DNA from 2 places in the Streptomyces sp. NPDC101194 genome. Region 1 is predicted to be linked to the other one. Evidence: predicted binding sites of a transcription regulator. Region 1 holds the regulator's gene; the other holds the start of a gene.
The links. The regulator HrcA, encoded in region 1, represses chaperone genes, less so after heat shock. The targets are predictions, from matches to a motif close to TTNGCACTCNGNNNNNCNGAGTGCNAA.
Positions count from the first base shown of each region.

Region 2: the regulator HrcA is predicted to act here: its motif matches at 3,695-3,721, upstream of groL (chaperonin GroEL).

Region 1 covers NZ_JBIWOS010000001.1:632,525-639,848, forward strand. The annotation lists gene ACIRP2_RS02735 (SpoIIE family protein phosphatase) at 1-675, shown strand, start outside; gene hemW (radical SAM family heme chaperone HemW) at 822-2,063, shown strand; gene ACIRP2_RS02745 (DUF3097 domain-containing protein) at 2,107-2,928, opposite strand; gene ACIRP2_RS02750 (MBL fold metallo-hydrolase) at 2,954-3,676, opposite strand; gene hrcA (heat-inducible transcriptional repressor HrcA) at 3,875-4,891, shown strand; gene dnaJ (molecular chaperone DnaJ) at 4,892-6,028, shown strand; gene ACIRP2_RS02765 (nitronate monooxygenase) at 6,153-7,229, shown strand; gene ACIRP2_RS02770 (16S rRNA (uracil(1498)-N(3))-methyltransferase) at 7,226-7,324, shown strand, end outside.
Region 2 covers NZ_JBIWOS010000002.1:169,799-177,122, forward strand. The annotation lists gene ACIRP2_RS07400 (trehalose-6-phosphate synthase) at 1-23, opposite strand, end outside; gene ACIRP2_RS07405 (glucosyl-3-phosphoglycerate synthase) at 78-1,028, opposite strand; SAM riboswitch class I at 1,182-1,308, shown strand; gene thrC (threonine synthase) at 1,326-2,627, shown strand; gene ACIRP2_RS07415 (MoaD/ThiS family protein) at 2,657-2,935, shown strand; gene ACIRP2_RS07420 (cold-shock protein) at 3,359-3,565, shown strand; gene groL (chaperonin GroEL) at 3,884-5,506, shown strand; gene ACIRP2_RS07430 (alpha/beta hydrolase family protein) at 5,643-6,941, opposite strand; gene ACIRP2_RS07435 (esterase/lipase family protein) at 7,076-7,324, opposite strand, start outside.

The sequences.
Region 1 (7,324 bases):
GACTTCTACGACATCTTCCCGTGCCCCGGCGACCGCTGGTGCTTCGTCCTCGGCGACGTCCAGGGCAGCGGCCCGGAAGCCGCCGTCGTCACCGGCCTCGCCCGGCCCTGGCTCCGGCTGCTGGCCCGTGAGGGGTTCGGCGTCGGCGAGGTGCTCGACCGGCTCAACCGGCTGCTCCTCGACGACGCGATGGAGGCCGCCGAGGCGGCCGCGCTCATGGTGGCCGCGGCCGGCGGCCAGCAGACGGCCGACACCGGACAGTCCCGCTTTCTCTCCCTGCTGTACGGGGAACTCGTGCCGCTGCCCGACGGCGGCGTGCGCTGCACCCTCGCCAGCGCGGGCCACCCGCTGCCGCTGCTGCTGCGGCCCGACGGAGAGGTGCGCCCGGCCGCCGAGCCGCAGATGCTGCTCGGGATCTTCGACGATGTCGCGTACGAGAGCCAGAGCTTCGACCTGGCGCCCGGCGACAGCCTGCTGTGCGTCACGGACGGCGTGACGGAGCGGCGCTGCGGGCCGCTCATGTTCGACGACGGGGACGGCCTGGCCCTCGCGCTCGCCGACTGTGCCGGGCTGTCGGCGGACGGGATCGCGGACCGGATCAAGCGGGCCGTGCACGAGTTCGCCGAGCGGCCGCCCGACGACGATCTGGCCCTGCTGGTGCTCCAGGCGGGGTGAGGACGAGAACGAGGGGACGAGGGGGGAGCAGGGGAAGGACGAGGGGACGGTGCGGTGCGGTCGCCGGGGGGCGGCCGTGCGGTCCGTGGGCGCCGTCGTTCCGTGATCACGGGCGTGGCTCGGAGGTTCCCGGACGGCGAGCGACAATGGGCGGTATGCCTTCCGTACTGCCCGCTGGTGAACCCGTACCCGACGACGGGGCGCTGCCCCGCCATGCCCTGGAAGGCGCCGCCGCCCGGCCGCTCGGCTTCTACCTGCATGTGCCCTACTGCGCGACCCGCTGCGGCTACTGCGACTTCAACACGTACACCGCCACCGAGCTGCGCGGCTCCGGCGGCGCCCTGGCATCCCGAGACAACTACGCGGCGCATCTGATCGGCGAGGTCCGCCAGGCCCGCAAGGTCCTCGGCGACGACCCGCGCCCGGTCCGCACGGTCTTCGTCGGCGGCGGTACGCCGACCCTGCTGGCCGCCGCGGACCTGGTGCGGATGCTGGGAGCGATCCGCGAGGAGTTCGGGCTGGCGGACGATGCCGAGATCACCACCGAGGCCAATCCGGAGTCCGTCGGTCCGGCATATCTGTCCGAGCTGCGGGAGGGGGGCTTCAACCGGATCTCGTTCGGGATGCAGAGCGCGCGGCAGCACGTGCTGAAGATCCTGGACCGTACGCACACGCCGGGACGGCCCGAGGCGTGCGTAGCCGAGGCGCGGGAGGCGGGCTTCGAGCACATCAACCTCGACCTGATCTACGGCACGCCCGGGGAGTCCGACGACGACTGGCGGGCCTCGCTGGACGCGGCGATCGGAGCGGGGCCGGACCATGTGTCGGCGTACGCGCTGATCGTGGAGGAGGGGACGCAGCTGGCCCGCCGGATCCGGCGCGGCGAGATCCCGATGACCGATGACGACGCCCATGCGGACCGTTACCTGATCGCGGACGAGGCGATGGCCGCGGCGGGCTTCTCCTGGTACGAGGTGTCGAACTGGGCCCGTACGCCCGAGGGCCGCTGCCTGCACAACGAGCTGTACTGGCGCGGCGCCGACTGGTGGGGCGCAGGTCCCGGGGCGCACAGCCATGTCGGTGGGGTGCGCTGGTGGAACGTCAAGCATCCGGGGGCGTACGCGCAGGCCCTGGCCGAGGGGCGGTCGCCCGGCGCCGGGCGCGAGATCCTCACCGCGGAGGACCGCCGGGTCGAGCGGATCCTTTTGGAGCTGCGGCTCGTGGACGGCTGCCCGCTGGCGCTGCTGGCACCGGCGGGGCTGGCCGCGGCGGGGCGGGCGGTGGAGGACGGGCTGCTGGAACGCGGGCCGTACGAGGAGGGGCGGGCGGTGCTCACCCTGCGCGGGAGGCTGCTGGCGGACGCGGTGGTGCGGGACCTGGTGGACTGAGGGGCGGAGCGGGGCCGGGCTCCGACCCCGGCCCTCGGAGGAGCTACTCGGGCGGCGCCGTCACGAAGTCGATCAGATGCTCCACCGAGCCCAGCAGTGCCGGTTCCAGGTCCCGGTACGAGCGCACCGTGGAAAGGATCCGCTGCCAGGCCGCCCCCGTGTTCTCCGGCCAGCCCAGCGAGCGGCACACGCCCGTCTTCCAGTCCTGGCCGCGCGGCACCACCGGCCATGCCGGAATGCCCACGGACGACGGCTTCACCGCCTCCCACACGTCGATGTAGGGGTGGCCGACCACCAGGACGTCCGCGTCAGAGACCAGGTCCGCGATCCTGGACTCCTTGGAGCCGGGGACCAGGTGGTCGACCAGGACGCCGAGCCTGGCGTCCGGGCCGGGCGAGAACTCGCGCACGATGGCCGGGAGGTCGTCGATGCCCTCCAGGTACTCGACGACCACGCCCTCGATCCGCAGGTCGTCGCCCCAGACCCGTTCGACCAGTTCCGCGTCGTGGCGTCCCTCCACATAGATCCGGCCCGCCCGCGCCACCCGGGCGCGCGCCCCGGGGACCGCGACCGATCCCGAGGCCGTACGCGTGGGACGCACGGGACCGGCGGCCGACGGGCGTACCAGCGTGACCACCCGGCCCTCCAGCAGGAAGCCGCGCGGCTCCATCGGGAACACCCGGTGCTTGCCGAAACGGTCCTCCAGGGTCACGGTCGGCCCCTGGGCCGTCTTCTCGCAGCGGATCACCGCACCGCAGAATCCGGTGGAGACCTCCTCCACGACCAGATCGGGCTCGGCGGGGACCTCGGGAACGGGGGCGGACCTCTTCCACGGCGGGGTCAGGTCCGGCTGGTAGCTGCGCATCGGACGACGATAGGACGACAACACCTCACGACACGCCGAAGAGGGCGGCCAGCCGGTCGCGCTGGGCCCTGACGAACGCCGCGTCCACCACCGCCCCGTGTCCCGGGACGTACACCGCGTCCTCGCCGCCGAGCGCCAGCAGCCGGTCCAGCGCGGCCGGCCAACGGGAAGGCGCCGCGTCCGGGCCCGCCTGCGGTTCGCCGGACTCCTCGACCAGGTCGCCGCAGAGCACCACCGTCGGGGAGCCGGGGACGAGGGCCACCAGATCCTGGCCGCTGTGGGCGGGGCCCATGTTCACCAGCAGCACCTGACGGCCGCCGCCCAGATCGAGGGTCCACTCGCCGCACACCTCGTGTTGAGGCGCCACCAGCACACCGGCGGCCTCCACCGCGTCGTGCTCGGGCACCCCGTGGCGCACCGCGTCGGAGCACAGCTCGTCCGCCCCGCGCTCCAGGAGACCGGCCATGCCGACCGCTCCGTACACCTCGGCGCCGGAGAAGGCCGCGGTGCCGAGCACATGGTCGAAATGGGGGTGGCTGAGTGCGATATGCGTCACCCTCCGACCCAGCAGGGCCTGTGCCTGGGCCCGCACCTGTGCCCCCTCGCGGAGCGTCGATCCGGTGTCGTAGAGCAGCGCGCCGTCCGTTCCGGCCACCAGCGCGACCGTCGCATCCCACCCGGGAAGCCGCCGCCGGCCCACTCCGTGACCGAGTCGCTCCCAGCCGAACTCTTCCCAAGAGGCGTTCATACCGCGACGCTATCCGCAAAAGACCTGCACGGTATCGCGGCAGGGTGGCCGGTCGCCCTTGCTAGGCCCCCACTCGTCCGCCGTACACTGGCCGGGGGGTTGCTGGCACTCACATCGACAGAGTGCCAGGAGGATTCCTGGGAAAGAAACAGGAACGGCCCGAGAACCACCGAGGAAACACAGCTGGAGGTGTGCGCGATGCTCAGCGAACGCAGACTCGAAGTGCTGCGCGCCATCGTCCAGGACTATGTCGGCACCGAGGAGCCCGTCGGCTCCAAGGCGCTCACCGAACGGCACAAGCTGGGGGTCTCCCCGGCCACCGTCCGCAACGACATGGCGGTGCTGGAGGACGAGGGCTTCATCGCCCAGCCCCACACCAGCGCGGGACGCATCCCGACGGACAAGGGCTACCGGCTCTTCGTCGACAAGCTCGCGGGCGTCAAGCCCCTCTCGTCGCCGGAACGTCGCGCCATTCACAACTTCCTCGACGGCGCTGTCGACCTCGACGACGTCGTGGGCCGCACCGTTCGGCTGCTCGCGCAGCTGACCCGGCAGGTCGCCATCGTGCAGTACCCCTCGCTGACCCGGTCCACGGTGCGGCATGTGGAACTGCTCTCGCTGGCGTCCGCCCGGCTGATGCTCGTGCTGATCACGGACACCGGCCGGGTCGAACAGCGCATGATCGACTGCCCCGCTCCGTTCGGTGAGACCTCTCTCGCCGATCTGCGGGCCCGGCTCAACAGCCGGGTCGTCGGGCGCCGCTTCACGGACGTCCCGCAGCTGGTGCAGGACCTGCCGGAATCCTTCGAGAGCGAGGACCGGGGAACCGTGTCCACCGTGCTCTCCACCCTGCTCGAAACCCTCGTCGAGGAGACGGAGGAGCGGCTGATGATCGGCGGCACCTCCAACCTCACCCGGTTCGGGCACGACTTCCCCGTGATGATCCGGCCGGTGCTGGAGGCATTGGAGGAGCAGGTCGTGCTGCTGAAGCTGCTCGGCGAGGCCAAGGACTCGGGCATGACCGTACGGATCGGGCACGAGAACGCCCACGAGGGCCTCAACTCCACGTCCGTCGTCGCGGTCGGCTACGGTTCGGGCGACGAGGCAGTCGCCAAACTCGGCGTGGTCGGACCGACCCGCATGGACTACCCCGGAACGATGGGAGCGGTACGCGCAGTGGCACGTTACGTCGGACAGATCCTGGCGGAGTCGTAAGTGGCCACGGACTACTACGCCGTACTCGGCGTACGCCGCGACGCATCTCAGGACGAGATCAAGAAGGCATTCCGGCGGCTCGCCCGTGAGCTGCATCCGGATGTGAACCCCGATCCGAAGACCCAGGAGCGGTTCAAGGAGATCAACGCCGCCTACGAGGTGCTGTCGGACCCGCAGAAGAAGCAGGTCTACGACCTCGGCGGCGACCCGCTGTCCGCCTCCGGCGGCGGTGGCGCGGGCGGATTCGGACAGGGCGGCTTCGGCAACTTCTCCGACATCATGGACGCGTTCTTCGGCACGTCGTCGCAGCGCGGACCCCGTTCGCGCACCCGGCGCGGTCAGGACGCGATGATCCGGCTGGAGATCGACCTGGCAGAGGCCGCGTTCGGCACCACCAAGGACATCCAGGTCGACACGGCCGTCGTCTGCGCGACCTGCAACGGCGAGGGCGCCGCGCCCGGCACCTCCGCCCAGACCTGTGACATGTGTCGCGGCCGCGGTGAGGTCTCCCAGGTCACCCGGTCCTTCCTGGGCCAGGTCATGACCTCGCGGCCCTGCCCGCAGTGCCAGGGCTTCGGCACGGTCGTGCCGACCCCCTGCCCGGAGTGTGCCGGCGACGGCCGCATCCGCTCGCGGCGCACACTCACCGTGAAGATCCCCGCAGGTGTCGACAACGGCACGCGCATCCAGCTCGCGGGCGAGGGCGAGGTCGGCCCCGGCGGCGGCCCGGCCGGCGATCTCTACGTGGAGATCCACGAGCTGCCGCACCCGGTGTTCCAGCGCCGCGGCGACGATCTGCACTGCACGGTCACCATCCCCATGACGGCGGGCGCGCTCGGCACCAAGGTGCCGCTGGAGACGCTCGACGGACTGGAGGAGGTCGACATCAGACCCGGCACCCAGTCCGGCCAGTCCGTCCCGTTGCACGGACGCGGCATCACGCATCTGCGGGGCGGCGGGCGCGGCGATCTGATCGTGCACGTCGAGGTGATGACCCCGACGAAGCTGGATCCGGAGCAGGAACGACTGTTGCGGGACCTGGCGAAGATGCGCGGAGAGGAGCGGCCCACCGGCCAGTTCCAGCCCGGACAGCAGGGGCTCTTCTCCCGGCTGAAGGACGCCTTCAACGGCCGCTGACGGTCCCCGCACACCGTTCCTGACCGCCGGACGGGCTCGCTCACCGGGCCCGTCCGGCGTTTAAGGGCAAAATGGACCGCAGGCCGCGCACGCCGAGGCGTGCGGGACGTGACACGATGCGGTCATGTCATCCGTGTTGACCGATCTCTGCCGGTATCCGATCGTGCAGGCCCCGATGGCGGGTGGGGCGTCCTGTCCGCAGCTCGTCGCCGCCGTCGCCGAGGCGGGCGGGCTGGGTTTCCTCGCCGCCGGGTACAAGACCGCGGACGGCATGTACAACGAGATCAAGCAGCTGCGCGGGCTGACCGGTCAGCCCTTCGGCGTCAACCTCTTCATGCCGCAGCCGGGGCTCGCCGACCCGAGCGCCGTCGAGGTGTACCGGCACCAGCTCGCCGGTGAGGCCGCGTGGTACGAGACCCCGCTCGGCGACCCGGACTCCGGCGGCGGCGACGACGGCTACGAGGCGAAACTCGCCATCCTCCTGGAGGACCCGGTCCCGGCCGTCTCCTTCACCTTCGGCTGCCCGACCCGCGACACCCTCGACGCGTTCGCCGGAGTCGGCACCTGCACGGTGGTGACGGTCACCACGCCCGAGGAGGCCCAGGCCGCGCAGTGGGCGGGTGCCGACGCGGTCTGCGTCCAGGGCATGGAGGCGGGCGGCCACCAGTCCACCCACCGGGACGACCCGCAGACCGACGGCACGGGGATAGGACTGCTCTCCCTGGTGGCCCAGGTCCGCGAGACGGTACAGGTGCCGATCATCGCCACGGGCGGGCTGATGCGCGGATCGCAGATCGCCGCGGTGCTCGCCGCGGGCGCGGAGGCGGCGCAGCTCGGCACGGCCTTCCTCGTCTGCCCCGAGTCCGGGGCGCATCTGCTGCACAAGCAGGCACTGACCAATCCGCTGTTCGTACGGACCGCCCTGACCCGGGCGTTCTCCGGTCGCCCGGCCCGGGGCCTGGTCAACCGTTTCATGCGTGAGCACGGTCCGTACGCCCCGGCCGCCTACCCGCAGGTCCACCATCTGACCGCCGGCCTGCGCAAGGCGGCGGCCAGGGCCGGGGACGCCCAGGGCATGGCGCTATGGGCGGGGCAGGGGCATCGGATGGCACGCGAGCTGCCGGCCGGCCGGCTGGTCGGCCTGCTCGCCGAAGAACTGGACGCCGCACGGACGGCAGTGAGCACAGGGAGTACGCAGTGACCGCACCGGTCTTCGTCGTCGAACAGGTTCCCGACGGGCCCGAGTTCGTCCTGGAAGGGGCCGAGGGCCGCCACGCCGTGTCGGTGAAGCGGCTG
Region 2 (7,324 bases), on a different contig from region 1:
TGGGCTTCGTGCTCGGAGACCATGTTGCGGAATCTAGCCCGATCACGAACCGCCCAAACGTGCGAAGTCAGGCGAGGTCAGGCCGCGCGGCGTGAAACGTACTCCTCGATCTCGCGCATCGGCGGGCGCTCCTCGGTGTCCACCGGATGGGTGCGCGGGACGAAGCCGTTCTCGCCGCGCTCGAACTGCGTGAGCGAAGGCCGCACCAAGTGGCCGCGGGACAGCCGGAGCTGGGCGGTCCGGTAGATCGCCGCCGCCATCCGGCCGAGCGCCTGCCCGTCCTGGTGGCGGTGTCTGCGGACCCCCACGTCCACCTGGGCCAGCGCGTCCAGGCCCACCGTGTGCAGCGCGTCGACCAGGAGGCCCAGTTCCACCCCGTAACCGACGGGAAAGGGCAGTTGTTCGAGGAGCGAGCGGCGCGCCGCGTACTCGCCGCCCAGCGGCTGGACGAAACCGGCCAGCCGCGGCCAGTGCAGATTGAGCAGCGGCCGGGCCACCAGCTCGGTCACCCGGCCGCCCTGCCCCGCCGTGTCGCCGAGCGGGCGGTCGTACATCGCCTTGACGAACCGCACGTCCGGGTCGGTCAGCAGCGGGCCGACGATGCCGGAGACGAAGTCGGCCGAGAATTCCTTCAGATCGGCGTCGACGAAACAGACGATGTCCCCGCCGGTCACCAGGAGCGACCGCCACAGCACCTCGCCCTTGCCGGGCACGGCCGGTATCCGCGGGAGTATGTCGTCGCGGTGCACCACCCGCGCACCGGCCTCCCGGGCCACCTTCGCCGTGGCGTCCGTGGAACCGGAATCGATCACCACGAGCTCGTCGACCAGCTGGACCTTCTCCATCAGCTCGCGCCGGATCGTCGTGACTATCTCGCCGACCGTCGCTTCCTCGTCGAGCGCGGGCAGCACGACGCTCACGCTTCCGCGACGCGGGTCCCGGGCCTTGGCGGCGAGGAGCCGGTCCAGCGGGCGGTCGGCGGCCGACCAGGAACGCCTGGCCAGCCAGCTTTCGACCTCTTCCAGCACGGTCGATACTCCCTGTATGTGATCCATCTCGCGGTTCGGACGACTATCTCAACTGTCCGGTGCTTCGGTTACAGTCTTGAACAACGCGGACGGCCGTCGCATGTCGGGGTCGGTCCGCCGATAAATGCCTGGATCGGAGATCCAGTGCCACAGCGCTCATCCAGAGGGACTGAGGGAACGGCCCGTTGAAGTCCCGGCAACCCTCCTGCCGACCGCGAGGTCAGGTGGGGAAGGTGCCAATTCCGTCTCGTGGCGAAACGCGCCGCGAGGAAGATGAGGAGAAAGGGCCTCGCCTCCATGGCTGCGCAGACCGTTGCAGTAAGCACCGATTCTTCCACCGACGCCGTCGACCTCGGCCCCGCCGCGGCGCTTTCCTGCCGCGAGTGCGGCGAGCGTTTCGAACTCGGCCCCATTTTCGCCTGCGCGACCTGTTTCGGGCCGCTCGAAGTGGCGTACGACCTGCCCACCGGCTCTCCCGACGAGCTGAGGAAGCGCATCGAGGCCGGGCCGAACAACATCTGGCGCTACGCGCCGCTGCTGCCGGTCCCCGCCGATGTCGCGGACAAGCCCAACATCAACCCCGGTTTCACCAAGCTGGTCAAGGCCGACAACCTCGCCCGCGAGCTGGGCGTCACCGGCGGCCTGTACGTCAAGGACGACTCCGGCAACCCGACGCACTCCTTCAAGGACCGCGTCGTCGCCATCGCCGTCGAGGCCGCCCGCGCCTTCGGTTTCACCACCCTCTCCTGCTCCTCCACCGGCAACCTCGCCGGTGCGGTGGGTGCCGCGGCAGCCCGCGCCGGCTTCCGCTCCTGCGTGTTCATCCCGCACGACCTGGAGCAGGGCAAGGTCGTCATGGCCGCGGTGTACGGCGGTGAGCTGGTCGGCATCGAGGGCAACTACGACGACGTCAACCGCTTCTGCTCGGAGCTCATCGGCGACCCGCTCGGCGAGGGCTGGGGCTTCGTCAACGTCAACCTGCGCCCGTACTACGGCGAGGGCTCCAAGACCCTGGCGTACGAGATCTGTGAGCAGCTCGGCTGGCGGCTGCCCGACCAGATCGTCATCCCGATCGCGTCCGGCTCGCAGCTCACGAAGATCGACAAGGGCCTGCAGGAGCTGATCAGGCTCGGACTCGTCGAGGACAAGCCGTACAAGATCTTCGGCGCCCAGGCCGAGGGCTGCTCCCCGGTCTCCACCGCCTTCAAGGCCGGTCACGACGTCGTGCGGCCCCAGAAGCCGAACACCATCGCCAAGTCCCTGGCCATCGGCAACCCGGCCGACGGCCCGTACGTCCTGGACATCGCCCGCCGTACCGGCGGCGCGGTCGAGGACGTCGACGACGAGCAGGTCGTCGACGCGATCAAGCTGCTGGCGCGCACCGAGGGCATCTTCGCGGAGACGGCCGGCGGGGTGACGGTCGGCGTGACGAAGAAGCTGATCGAGGCCGGTCTGCTGGACCCGGCACTGACCACCGTCGTCCTCAACACGGGCGACGGTCTCAAGACCCTGGACGCGGTGGCCGCCACCTCGCAGGCGACCGCGACGATCCGGCCGAGCCTGGACGCGTTCCGCGCCGCCGGCCTCGCCACCAGCTGACCACCCGAGACCGAAGGAAGGCACCCGCCATGAGCGTCAAGGTCCGTATCCCCACCATCCTCCGCACCTACACGGGCGGCCAGGCCGAGGTCCCGGCCGAGGGCTCGACCCTCTCCCAGGTCATCGAGTCCCTGGAGCAGAACCACCCGGGCATCGCCGCCCGTGTCCTGGACGACCAGGGCAAGCTGCGCCGCTTCGTGAACGTGTACGTCAACGACGACGACGTGCGCTTCGAGAGCGGTCTGGAGACGGCGACGCCGGACGGCGCCGGAATCTCGATCATCCCGGCCGTCGCGGGCGGCTGCTGATCCTGCTGCCCGACTGCACAGCGTTATGTGAATTGCCCCCTCCGCGAGAGAAGCGGAGGGGGCAATTCTGCATGGTTGAGCGGGGTACAGTGTGGGAAGTCCCCCCAGCTGCCCGTGCCGCCCGCATATGAGAATGCGCCTGGTCGCGACAAGATGCAGCCAAAGTGTCGGATCTCCTTGCGTCATAAGTCACCTTTGCCCGGCCCGACTTGCCCGGGAATCCCATGAATTCCCCATATTCGGGCGTTCGGCGCTGCCCAGAATTCTCGTCCGATTGACCTGTTGCAGAGGGCAGTTGGGCAGATACATTCAGCCGCGGTCGACGCGTTCCGGCGCACGCACCCTCTCCTGTCGGAGGGTGAGTTCTGACCCGGGTCCGCGAAGTGCGGTCCTGCGCAAGGGCCAGTAATAGGGGAGTTAGGCATGGCTCAGGGCACCGTCAAGTGGTTCAACGCGGAGAAGGGGTACGGCTTCATCGCGGTCGACGGTGGTGCGGATGTTTTCGTCCACTACAGCGCGATCCAGATGGACGGGTACCGCACCCTTGAAGAGGGTCAGCGAGTTGAGTTCGAGATCTCGCAGGGCCAGAAGGGGCCGCAGGCGGACATGGTCAAGCTCGCCGTCGGCTGAGCTCGACGCGGTCGGCCAACGACACCACTCACGCACGGAGGGCCCGTACCCCAGGGGTACGGGCCCTCCGCGCGTCCGTGTACGGGTCCTCCGCGCGGAGTCGTCGTTGTCCGCATCCGGAGGGGGACGCTTGCACTCTCGGGGGTCGAGTGCTAATCATTGGCGTTAGCACTCTCCAGGTGAGAGTGACAGAACTTGGACCGGGCCGGTGAGGCCCGCAGGTCCGGTGGGGCAAGGAACCACCGGTCACGCAGGCCGTCCGTCGCGGGCGCCACTCGGTCCGGAGAAATCCACCCCTGTCCGGGAGGACCACTTCACATGGCCAAGATCATCGCGTTCGACGAGGAGGCCCGGCGCGGTCTCGAGCGCGGCATGAACCAGCTCGCCGACGCCGTCAAGGTCACCCTTGGCCCCAAGGGTCGCAACGTCGTCCTTGAGAAGAAGTGGGGCGCCCCCACGATCACCAACGATGGTGTTTCCATCGCCAAGGAGATCGAGCTGGAGGACCCGTACGAGAAGATCGGTGCGGAGCTGGTCAAGGAGGTCGCCAAGAAGACGGACGACGTCGCCGGCGACGGTACGACCACCGCCACCGTTCTCGCCCAGGCTCTCGTCCGCGAGGGTCTGCGCAACGTCGCCGCGGGTGCCAACCCGATGGCCCTCAAGCGGGGTATCGAGAAGGCCGTCGAGGCCGTCTCCGCCGCCCTCCTGGAGCAGGCCAAGGACGTGGAGACCAAGGAGCAGATCGCTTCGACCGCCTCCATCTCCGCCGCCGACACCCAGATCGGCGAGCTCATCGCCGAGGCCATGGACAAGGTCGGCAAGGAAGGCGTCATCACCGTCGAGGAGTCCCAGACCTTCGGTCTGGAGCTGGAGCTCACCGAGGGTATGCGCTTCGACAAGGGCTACATCTCGGCGTACTTCGCCACCGACATGGAGCGCATGGAGTCGTCCCTCGACGACCCGTACATCCTGATCGTGAACTCCAAGGTCAGCAACGTGAAGGACCTCCTTCCGCTGCTGGAGAAGGTCATGCAGTCCGGCAAGCCGCTGCTGATCATCGCCGAGGACGTCGAGGGCGAGGCCCTGTCGACCCTGGTCGTCAACAAGATCCGTGGCACCTTCAAGTCCGTCGCCGTCAAGGCCCCGGGCTTCGGTGACCGCCGCAAGGCCATGCTCGGCGACATCGCCATCCTCACCGGTGGCACCGTCATCTCCGAGGAGGTCGGCCTCAAGCTGGAGAACGCCGGTCTCGACCTGCTCGGCCGCGCCCGCAAGGTCGTCATCACCAAGGACGAGACCACGATCGTCGACGGTGCCGGTGACAGCGACCAGGTCCAGGGTCGCGTCAACCAGATCCGCGCCGAGATCGAGAACTCCGACTCGGACTACGACCGCGAGAAGCTCCAGGAGCGCCTCGCGAAGCTGGCCGGCGGCGTGGCCGTCATCAAGGCCGGTGCCGCGACCGAGGTCGAGCTCAAGGAGCGCAAGCACCGCATCGAGGACGCGGTGCGCAACGCCAAGGCCGCCGTCGAGGAGGGCATCGTCGCCGGTGGCGGCGTGGCTCTGCTCCAGGCCTCGGCCGTCTTCGAGAAGCTGGAGCTCTCGGGTGACGAGGCGACCGGCGCCAACGCCGTCAAGCTGGCGCTGGAGGCCCCGCTGAAGCAGATCGCCGTCAACGGTGGTCTCGAGGGCGGCGTCGTCGTCGAGAAGGTGCGCAACCTGGCCGTCGGCCACGGTCTGAACGCCGCGACCGGCGAGTACGTCGACATGATCGCCGAGGGCATTCTCGACCCGGCGAAGGTCACGCGCTCCGCCCTGCAGAACGCCGCGTCCATCGCCGCGCTGTTCCTCACCACCGAGGCCGTCATCGCCGACAAGCCGGAGAAGGCCGCCGCGGCCGCTCCGGGCGGCATGCCGGGCGGTGACATGGACTTCTGATCCTGACGGATCGGTAGTTCCGGCACAGCTTTGCCGCATCGGCCCCTGGGACCAGCTGGTCCCGGGGGCCGATGTCGTTTCCGGGGTGGGGACGGTGCCTGCGCGCCCTGAGGGCTGTCCCGACATCCCCTGTGGATCAGCGTGCGAAGACCATTTCCGGGAAGCGTGCCGAGGGCCCGTGCAGCAGACGGTCGTCGTGCCCGCGCAGCCACCGGTCGAAGAACGACGCCAGGTACGCACGGTTCGCGGCCGTCGCGCGGTGCGGCGGCACCGTCCCGATCGCTCCCGTGAGCCCGCCCTCCGGAACCGCGCCCTGCCGGGCCAGCCGGGGCAGCAGCACCTCGGCGTCCGTGTACGTGGCGTGCCGCGAGCCGGTCAGCGTCACATCGGCCTTCCAGCCGCGGGTGTTCGCCCAGAAGGCAGCCCACGACGGCTGCTGACGGTAGTCGCCCGAGTCCTCGCTCCCGGTCCCCATCAGCAGCAGTGGCCGGTCGAGCCCGTCCAGTGCCACGCTGCTCAGACGGGTGCCGTCGGGCTTCCTCCCGCCGACGTAGTCCATCTCACCGTCCATGTCGACGCCCGCCAGGACGCGTCGGTCGTCGTGCATCGTCTGCGCCGTGGTGAACCCGCCCGCGGACTGGCCGAACATTCCGACCCGGCGCAGATCGAGCGTGCCGGCGAACCGTGTCCGGTTCAGCCGTGCGAGCTCGTCGAGCACGAACCGGCTGTCGGCGACCCGGACCGCCACGACCTTCTCCAGCAGGGCGCTGATCGCCTCCGGGTCGGTCGGCGGCGTCCCGTCGAAGAACCGCATGGTCGCGAGCCGGCCGTCGGGGAACTCGACCTCGGTCGCCTCGTGGGTGTGGTCGATCGTGACGACGGCGTACCCCCGGCTCGCCAGGTCCTCCACGAGCGCGGTGTTCCAGGTGCGCGGGTCGCCGAGTCCGGGGGAGTACAACAGCACGGGGAGCCGCCCGGCCCTGGGGTCGACGGGCGAGTCCCGGTACGCGTGGGTGAGAGTGGCGCCCCAGTCGACGCTCCCGGGAGCCATCCGCAGGTTGAGGGCCGCGGCCCCCTCCGCGCTCCCGAAGTGGGACGCCGCCCCGGGCGTCATCTGCGGCACGGTACGCCCCGTTCCGTACGGCCGGGCCGGGTACCAGAGGCTGACCATCAGCTCCCGGTGGGCGGAGGTGCCCGGCACCCAGGGCTCGGTCCGCGAGCGGTCGACGAGGTGGAGCGCGACGGTTCCGACGGCGAACGGGCCGGTGGGGCGCGGCAGCCCGGCCGTCGGCAGCGAGGAGCGGCGGGCCCGTCCGGCCGCGGCGGCGGGCGACGGCATGGCGCCCGTGGCCAGTAGCGCCGAAGCAGTCACCCCGGTGACGAGCGCCTGACGACGGTTGAGGGTACGGCTGTGGTCGTGCGGGACATCGGTCACGTGAGGCTCCCCGTGGAGGCGCGGTGGACGCCCCCACGATGCCCGCCGGAGCATCGTGGGCGCGTGATACCGCGGTCCCCATTTCGCCATGGAGCCTGGCTCCCCGGTATGACCGGGCGCCGCGACGCCCCGCCCTACGGGAGCCGGTCGAGGAGCCAGGTGCAGAGTTCCTCCGTCACGAGGGTGTGCCCCTCGTTCCGGGACGAGAGCCGGTACTCGTCCAGCCCGCCCTCCTGCGGCGGGAGTTCGGAGATGTTCGTGTAAAGCTCCTCGTCCGTGTCCAGGTCGCGGACGTCGACCGCGCTGACGGCGGGGACGAAGCAGTGCGAACGGATGCGCACGTCCGTCTTGAACCCGAGGACGGGGCTGAGGGCGTTGAAGGC